4 regions of the Rhizobium sp. BK275 genome follow, and region 2 is predicted to be linked to each of the others. Evidence: riboswitches for the same ligand, from Rfam matches in the RefSeq annotation. Region 2 holds a riboswitch; each other region holds the start of a gene.
What was found. A riboswitch is a leader RNA that binds a small molecule or an ion and turns the genes downstream of it on or off. The one in region 2 is predicted to bind cobalamin.

Region 1 (2,196 bases), on a different contig from region 2:
TTCGACGGCAACGGGAACGCCCTACAGCGCGATGAAGAACGCCTTCGCCTACAAGACCCGTGCACCTGGCGAAAAATCCGCCTGCTCCTGCAATCTGTCTGCCTATTACGAGCAGATGCGAAAGAGCCAGGCCGCCTATGCGCCGACGCCCGAGCCGAAGGGCTCGATCACCGCGATCCAGACGGAAGCGCCGAAGGCGGCTAGCACCCCGCCTGCCCCCCCGCCGCAGGTGGCGGATCGCCCCTATGATCCCTCTGCCAGCAAGGTCCGGCAGGTCGGGCCGCAATTCCTTGCCGGCGATGAGGGCAAGATCGATCTCGCTAATCCGGCGACATCCGGCCCCCAACCTCAACAGCAGTAGTTACCGGCTCACGGTCTGATCGTCCCCAGCCGTCATGGAAGACGAGATCTTCCAGCGGCATGCGTTGCCGCCAGCCTTTGACCGCCAGTTCCGGCTGGTCATAGAGCCGGTCGACGAAGCCGGCGCAGAGCCAGGCCACGACTTCGATATGATCGGGAATGCCGAGGATTTCCTTCAGGTCGCCCTCACGAAAAATGCTGACCCAGCCGATGCCGACGCCTTCTGCTCGCGCTGCGAGCCACAGGTTCTGGATGGCACAGACGGTGGAATAGCTATCCATGCGCGGATTGTGCGTGCGCCCGAGCACCACGCTGCCGCTGCGGGTGGGGTCGCAGGTCACGCAGATGCCGAGCGCCGCCTCCACGATGCCCTCGAGCTTCAGCGAGCGATAGGCCTGCCGCCGCTCGCCAGTAAACATCAGGGCCGCCTCCTCATTCGCCCTCGCAAAGGCATCGCGCACCTGCGCCCTCACCTCGGCACTCTTCACCAGAATGAAATTCCACGGCTGCATGAAACCGACCGAAGGCGCGTGATGCGCCGCCGTCAGCAATCGCGTGACGAGATCATCAGGCAGGGAGTCGGGCAGGAACTGGCTGCGCACGTCGCGCCGCGTCGTGATGGCATGATAGACGGCCTCGCGTTCGGCCGCAGAAAAGCTGGATGCCGGGCAAACGGCATCATCAATGGGTCGCATCGTCAAATCCCCAACAACGCAACCGCCCGCCGTCCGCGCGGGTTGGGTCTATCTTGCCAGGCCGGTCTTCTGACTTGGCGTCATCCACTTGGCCGCAGCCTTCCCGGCCTTGCGGCCAGTGGCGTGGTGAGCGGCAAGCGTCGGCCTTACAGCGTTGGGCACGTTCCGGTCTTGCACCGGATTCCCGATTCTCCCGCTTGTGACGGCGGGCACCTGACGGGCGATCTATGGCGTGGAAACGGCATGGCAGCAAGTCAATTCAGCGAATAGGCCTGGAACGGAACTGCATCTCCGCCGCTGCCCGCTAAGGGGCTCTCACCTGTAAAATTCTGCGTGACAATTAGTTTCCGCATCGCTACATAGCCTGCATGTCGATCTCGTCCGTCTACGCATCGCGATTTTATTCGTACCGCTGCTTCCAGCGGATGCGGGTCTGTGCGTAACCAAAACTAACGCGACGACAACCCGAACAGCCGCTAGTCTACCTGGCGGCTTTTTTGTTCCGCACGGTATGACCAAACAGGAGAGCATGCCGTGACTGACACTATTGATGATCTGCGCATCGTCGAGATCACCCCGCTGACCAAACCTGCCGATATTATCAAGGAAATCCCGCGTGACCGCGCGATTACCAGGACCGTGACCAGCACGCGCGACACGATCCACAATATCCTGACCGGTCAGGACGACCGCCAGCTGGTCGTCATCGGCCCCTGCTCGATCCATGATCCGGCAGCCGCCCGTGAATATGCGTCACGGCTCGTCGAGCAGCGACGACGCCTGTCCGGCGAGCTCGAAATCGTCATGCGCGTCTATTTCGAAAAGCCTCGCACGACCGTCGGCTGGAAAGGCCTGATGAACGACCCGCATCTCGACGGCACCTACCGCATCGAGGAAGGCCTGCGTCTCGCCCGCCGCCTGCTACTCGACATCAACGCCATGGGCCTCCCGGCCGGCTGCGAATTCCTCGATACGATCACGCCGCAATACATAGCCGATCTCGTCAGCTACGGCGCCATCGGCGCGCGCACGACCGAAAGCCAGATCCACCGCCAGCTCGCCTCGGGTCTCTCCTGCCCGATCGGCTTCAAGAACGGCACGGATGGCGGCGCGCGCATCGCGCTCGATGCCATAGTAGCAG
Region 2 (2,196 bases):
CGCGGCAAGCGCCCACCATGTCCTCTGTGGCGAAAGCGCCTGTCTCACTGCGCCAGACCGAAGGACTTGATGCCCTTTGCCAGCGTTTCGATGCCGTCGATCGTGCGGATCGTCGGGTTCATCGACTGCGCGTCCATCATGATGAAGCGCTTGCTTTTCACCGCATCCAGTTCCCTGGTGACCGGATCATTCTCCAGGAAATCCACCTTCACCTTGGGATCGTCGGCGGCATAGCGGCGGCGGTCCATCGTGGCGATGACGATGACGGAGGGATTGGCCTGCGTAATGGTTTCCCAGCCGACGAGGGGCCATTCCTCTTCAGTCGTCACGACGTTTCTCGCGCCGAGCGTTTTCAGGATATAGGCCGGGGCGCTGTTCTTGCCGGCGATGAAGGCATCGCCCTTGACCTCCTTGCTGGAGAACCAGAAGACGACGGGCAGGTTCTTGGCCGCAGCACCGGCGACGGAGGCAACGGCATCGGCCTCGCGCTTTTTCAGCTCGGCGATCAGCGCGTCGCCGCGGTCTTTCACGTCGAAGATCTCGGAGAGTTCGGCGATTTCCTGATAGATCAGGTCCATCGTGAACAGTTCCTTGCGCACGCCATCGCCGCCATCGGTGTTGACCTTGGCGACGCAATCGGCCGGCGCGACATAGGTGTTGATGCCGAGATCCCTGAATTGCTCGCGCTTGCCGACGGAGCCTTGCGTGCCGACATGCCATTCGAATTCGGCAGCCACAAGATCGGGCTCCGCGCCGACGACGGATTCGAAGCTCGGGTCATTGTCGGCCAGCCGTTTGATCCTGCTGTTATCATCGGCATATTGCGGCAGGACCGGGCCGACCCAGACGGCGGTGCCTGCGATCTTGTCGGCAAGGCCGAGCGAGAACAGCACTTCGGTCATGCCTTGGCCGATCGAGACGATCTTGGCCGGCGCCTTTTCGAAGGTGACCTGCTGGCCGCAATTGGTGAGGGTGAGGGGATATTGGGTGGCGGCAAGTGCGGGCGCAGCAAAGCCGGCCAGCCCGAGCGCGAGGGAAAAGCTCTTCAGACGCTGTCGCATGGGAAACTCTCGATCAAAGGAAAAAGGCTAGCGGATGCCGGTGCGCGCGAATGCGCGAACGAAAGCCGGCGAGCGGGAAGCTAGTGGCGGATCGTCCAATCGAGACGGATGGATGGCGGCAGGTGGAGAGGGGGCGTGTCAATCATGTCTGCTCCTTGTCGGGCATCCCCGCCCGGCTTGATTGGATCGTGATCGACGGCAGGTCTCCTGGCTCGCGAATATGTGCCGGTCATCTGCCTTCCCGCGAAAACGCAGTGGCACGGCCCTGAGGCCGAGGGCATGACCGCTGAAGCGATCAACCCCGAGATCGACAATCCGCTTACAGTTGCGGGGGCAGCCACGGTCTCGGTCCCTCTTGGGTCGTCCTCACCGTGTTCCCTATTATTCCCCTCGGAGTTCTCTTCGGGGAACCGTCGCCCCGATCTATGACGCCGCCATGGGCGACGTCAAGCGGCGGAATGCGAAGTGTGTCGGGTCCGAGGCCGCCTTAGTGGCTGGCGCCCGAGCCGCCGGCGGCGACAAGCCCGAAGGGCTGACCCTCGACGGGGATCGTGCGTACCTCCTTCAGCGTCTGCGTGCTGACGAGGCGGATCAGGCTGTGGCGGGGGTCGGTGATGGCGATATCATCGCCGGCCACGGCCAGCCGCGGGCGGGCATCGCGCCAATGGCCATCCTTGCTGTAGGGCTCGGTCACGGTTTCCGATCTCACGATCTCGCCCTTGACTGTGTCGAGCAGATGCAGCCTGCCGTCTTCGGTCAGAATATAGGCATTCTGGAATCTTGCCGGATCGAGGGTGAAATCGACGCGCCGTGTCGGAAGGTCGACGAGGCGGTAGGGCGTCTCGGTGCTGTCGGGATCGATCAATACCACCTTATCCTCCCCGTAATTGCCGAGGAAAAACTGCATGGAACGGCCGCCGAGCAGGGTGGAAACCTTGCCTTGCGGCAGCGATGCGCCATAGGCGAGCATCGCGAGTTTGGGGCCTTCCGTGCCGCCGGGGCGGGCGACGAGTACGCCTTCCTCGCAACCGAAGGCGACGAGGCGGGCGGAGGTTGCCTCGCCATGCAGGCCGGTGCAGGGCGCAACATCGCCGATCTGCCGGCCATCACGATCGAGCACCCTGAGGCCAAGGCG
Region 3 (2,196 bases), on a different contig from region 2:
GCATTGGCCTCGATCGGGTCGACCAGCGGCTTCTTGCGCCACTTGGCGAGGATGAAGATCAGGATGCCGAGCAGGATGCCGCCTGCGAAAGGCGCCGTCATCAGCAGGAACTGGTTGTCGATCTGCGAAGCGCTGAGCCGTGTTTCGGTTTCGATGCCGAAGATCAACCGGTGCATTGCCTCGGACACGAAACTCATGGCGCTGACCGCCAGTCCCGCAGCGATGCCGACCAGCGCGCCGGCAAAGACCAGGCCCATTTCACTTTGTCTGGCGAGGGCGCGCAGGCGCCCCAAATCGAAAATGGTTGTGAAGGGCCGGAAGCGGCGGATATCCATTCGGGAGAGCATCATAGGAGAACTAGGCGACAGGAGCGGCGGTCAAGGGTGGTAGGCGGCACTCGCATGCCTGCCAATTGCGGCAAAATACCGGCCGGGCAGTAAAGTTTCTATGGCGTAAGTTTTTGAATAAACACGATAATCTTGGTAGTGTAAGTAGAGATGAACCTCTCTGGCACAGTGCGCGGCAATTGACATGGGGGTTGCGCGCGCCTAACCATGAAACCACATAATGGATGGTTCCGGATCGGCCTGACGCCTTCCGGATGAAAAGGGAATGTGACGAGGCGGACCCAAGCCGGGCGCCTTCATCACAGCCGACCCCGCGACTGTAGAGCAGTCAGGGTCTTCCGTCCGGCATTTCGACTGCCGCGCCGACGGCCCGCATCCTGCGGGCGGGCGAGGTGGAACAAGTGCCGGAAAAGCCACTGGAAATGCATCGTGATCAGCCGGGGCAGGACGCCTCTCTTTCTACGAATCGTCCGCCTTTTCACGAGATGCAGCCGGGAAGGCGAGGCAGATCCGCTGGCACGATCAGGGGCGACCGGAAACGGTTGCCCCTATCGCGGCCGACAACTGCGAGCCAGGAGACCTGCCGTCCGTGCCGGGCATAGTGCCCAACTGGGTGTTTTGCCCGCTGCCAGCACGGAGGTTGTTTTGGCTGAAGAATGTGAATCAGCGCTGCCTCTGGCGGTGCGTATAAGAGATCGCTGGCCGGGAGCTCGAAATGATGGAGCCTTGGTGCCTGTCATTGGACGTCAGCCGGCGCGTGCTTTCCTCTCCTCCCTCATTCCTGTGCTTGTCACAGGAATCCAGCGTGCCCAAGTCCTTGGGCACGATAGACTCATTTCACATTGGCATGGATTCATTCACGGCGCAGACGCGCCGTGGCTGGATTCCTGTGACAAGCACAGGAATGAGGGAAGCAGAGGGGGCCGCGCCCATCCTCCGCAGGCGGTGTTGTCATGACCGCCACCTTCATCCTCGGCGGCGCCCGCTCCGGCAAATCCCGTTTCGCCGAAAACCTTGTCACGTCCGGCGGCCTCGACCGGCACTACATCGCCACCGGCCGCGCCTGGGACGACGAGATGCAGGCGCGCATCGACCAGCACAAGGCCGATCGCGGTCCCTCCTGGACCACGCACGAGGAGCCGCTCGATCTTACGGAGCGCCTTGCGGCCATCGATGGCGAGGGCAGGGCGATCCTGGTCGACTGCCTGACGCTCTGGCTCACCAACCTGATGATGGACGGGCGCGATATCGCTGCCCAGTCCGCAGCGCTCGCCGCCTTCCTGCCGCGGGCGAAGGCGCGGCTCGTCATCGTTTCCAATGAAGTCGGCCTCGGCATCGTGCCTGAGAACCGCATGGCGCGCGAGTTTCGCGACCATACCGGCCGGTTGCACCAAATGATCGCGGCAAATGCCGACGACGTCTATTTCATCGCGGCCGGACTGCCGCTGAAAATGAAGGGTTAGTTCCATGCAGCAGAAAATTCCCGCAACCGTCATCACCGGCTTCCTTGGTGCCGGCAAGACGACCATGATCCGCAACCTGCTCGCCAATGCCGGCGGCAAGAAGATCGCGCTCATCATCAACGAGTTCGGCGATCTCGGCGTCGATGGCGATGTGCTGAAGGGATGCGGGGCGGAAAACTGCACCGAGGACGATATTATCGAACTCACCAATGGCTGCATCTGCTGCACGGTCGCCGACGATTTCATTCCGACCATGACCAAGCTTCTGGAGCGTGAGCAGCGCCCGGACCATATCGTTATCGAAACCTCGGGCCTCGCGCTGCCGCAGCCGCTGGTGGCCGCCTTCAACTGGCCGGATATTCGTAGCGAAGTCACCGTCGATGGCG
Region 4 (2,196 bases), on a different contig from region 2:
TGCAGATGCGATCTTCGTAGCGCTCCAGATAGCGCTTACCGTCGAAGGTCTTCAGCGTATAGCTGGTGTAATATTTGAATGCGCCGAGGAAGGTCGGGAAACGGAATTTCTTGGCATAGGCCTGATCGAACAGATCGCGGACGAAATTGAAGGAATACTGGTCGAGCACCTCCTGCTCGTAATAGCGCTCGGTGACTAGGTAATCGAGCTTTTCCCTGAGGTTGTGGAAGAACACCGTATTCTGGTTCACATGCTGCAGGAAATACTGCTTGGCCGCCATGCGGTCCTTGTCGAGCTGAATCTTGCCCTCGTCGTCATAGAGGTTCAGCATCGCGTTCAGCGCATGATAGTCCAGCGCTTCCACTGCCTTGAGCGGTTTTGCCCCCGCATCCCGCGTCAGGTTTGTCCCCGTGTCCAAAATCGTCCCATCCCGTCTTTGACATTGGCGACATCCTCGGCAGTTCCCAGAAGCTCGAACCTGTAGAGATACGGCACCTGGCACTTCTGCGAGACCACGTCGCCGGCAAGCCCGTAGGTCTCGCCGAAATTGCTGTTGCCCGCTGCAATCACGCCGCGGATGTTGGAGCGGTTTTCCGCATCGTTGAGGAAGCGGATCACCTGCTTGGGTACGGCGCCCTTGCCACCGTCCCCACAATAGGTGGGCGAGATCAGCACATAGGGTTCGCGGATGTGGATGTCTTCAACGCCGACGGGAATGCGCGCCGCGCGTAGTCCCAGCTTCTCGACGAAACGATGGGTATTCTCGGACCGGCTGGAATAATAGACGATCAGGCCCATCGCTCTTCTCCAATCAGGAGAGGGCGCTGATCATGTCGGGACGGAAGCCCGCCCAGTGGTTCTCGCCGGCAACGACAACAGGAACCTGCATGTAGCCCATGCCGCGAACGCGATCGAGCGCGTCGGCATCCTCGGAAATATCGATGATCTGATAGTCGACGCCCAGACGGTCGAGGGCACGGTAGGTGGCGGTGCACTGAACGCAGGCAGGCTTGCTGTAAACGGTAACGCTCATCATGTTCCTCGTGATGTCAATGGATTCCGGACGCAATACTGGGATCGGGCGCCTTACGGCGTCCGGGGCAACGCTTGATGATGATCTTGCAGAGTTGGCGTTTAAACGCCTGAAATTATCCCTTGCAGGATTTGCGCGGGCGGCGGCCTTGACGTTCTCGACATAACTTCAACCCCGAAGTGCTCATGCGGACGTTCGGGGCAGCGTAACAGGACGGATAGATTCCGCTTTCATGCACGCGACCTTCCGGACATCCCGCCCGTGGACGTTTTATTCAAGGCAGGTCTCCTGGCTTACGGGTCGAAGCCCCTGCCCCAGCCTTCCCAAAGCGTCATGCCTCAGTGACCCGAAATCGGACAGTTGCTCGCCGCTTACAGTTGCGGGGGCAGCTCCGGCTTTGTCGCGCCGTCATGGCGAAACGCACCGTATTCCCGTCTTAGCCCCCGACCCTCACGAATCGAAGGAACCTTGAACACTAGATATAGTACGCGAATCCCGGTTTGCGTCAACGGATGGTTTGTGCATCGCGTTACGGGATGTTTGAAATCGCTGCATTCCTGTGAAAAACGTGGTTAACAAATGATCAAGAAAACAGGCAGTGGAGACGGCTGGGAGGAAGAGAGCAAGCCTGTAGCCGCTTCGCGATTTTTGCTTCGGGATTCATGCCCGAATCGTGATGTGGCGTCGCGCAAAAGGCACGCCTGTTGTTGCTGAGGCAGCTCCAGTTAAGGCACCGAACTGGCTCCTTGCTCCAGATCGGCGGATCCCGAGAACAGTGATGTGGCAAGCGTGCCCCTGCCGCATCACGCTGCCAAAGAAATCCTTACGTCCTTATCCGAAGAAGGCGAAGCGCGTTCATCGTCACCAGCACGGTCGCGCCCGTATCCGCCAGGATCGCCGGCCACAGGCCAGTGATGCCAAGGATGGTGGTGACGAGAAACACCGCCTTCAGCCCGAGCGCGATAGTGATGTTCTGCATGATATTGCGCATCGTCCGCTTCGAAAGGTCGATCATGCGCGCCACGTCGCCGACACGTCCATGCAGCACCGCCGCATCCGCCGTTTCCAGCGCCACATCGGCGCCACCGCCCATGGCAATGCCGACATCGGCAGCCGCAAGCGCCGGCGCATCATTGATGCCGTCACCGACCTTGGCGACGAAA

Region 1: another riboswitch for cobalamin. It lies ahead of bluB (5,6-dimethylbenzimidazole synthase); the one in region 2 lies ahead of FHT82_RS29225 (ABC transporter substrate-binding protein).
Region 3: another riboswitch for cobalamin. It lies ahead of cobU (bifunctional adenosylcobinamide kinase/adenosylcobinamide-phosphate guanylyltransferase); the one in region 2 lies ahead of FHT82_RS29225 (ABC transporter substrate-binding protein).
Region 4: another riboswitch for cobalamin. It lies ahead of nrdH (glutaredoxin-like protein NrdH); the one in region 2 lies ahead of FHT82_RS29225 (ABC transporter substrate-binding protein).

The regions. Positions count from the first base shown of each region.
Region 1 covers NZ_JACHZL010000007.1:259,200-261,395, reverse strand. The annotation lists gene FHT82_RS22495 (DUF2865 domain-containing protein) at 1-361, shown strand, start outside; gene bluB (5,6-dimethylbenzimidazole synthase) at 321-1,055, opposite strand; cobalamin riboswitch at 1,097-1,287, opposite strand; gene FHT82_RS22485 (3-deoxy-7-phosphoheptulonate synthase) at 1,590-2,196, shown strand, end outside.
Region 2 covers NZ_JACHZL010000012.1:68,032-70,227, reverse strand. The annotation lists gene FHT82_RS29230 (iron ABC transporter permease) at 1-48, opposite strand, end outside; gene FHT82_RS29225 (ABC transporter substrate-binding protein) at 45-1,061, opposite strand; cobalamin riboswitch at 1,241-1,491, opposite strand; gene FHT82_RS29220 (metallochaperone AztD) at 1,549-2,196, opposite strand, start outside.
Region 3 covers NZ_JACHZL010000011.1:131,571-133,766, forward strand. The annotation lists gene FHT82_RS28610 (chloride channel protein) at 1-347, opposite strand, end outside; cobalamin riboswitch at 556-950, shown strand; gene cobU (bifunctional adenosylcobinamide kinase/adenosylcobinamide-phosphate guanylyltransferase) at 1,301-1,810, shown strand; gene cobW (cobalamin biosynthesis protein CobW) at 1,815-2,196, shown strand, end outside.
Region 4 covers NZ_JACHZL010000008.1:380,426-382,621, forward strand. The annotation lists gene nrdE (class 1b ribonucleoside-diphosphate reductase subunit alpha) at 1-418, opposite strand, end outside; gene nrdI (class Ib ribonucleoside-diphosphate reductase assembly flavoprotein NrdI) at 397-798, opposite strand; gene nrdH (glutaredoxin-like protein NrdH) at 812-1,033, opposite strand; cobalamin riboswitch at 1,294-1,519, opposite strand; gene FHT82_RS25300 (heavy metal translocating P-type ATPase) at 1,857-2,196, opposite strand, start outside.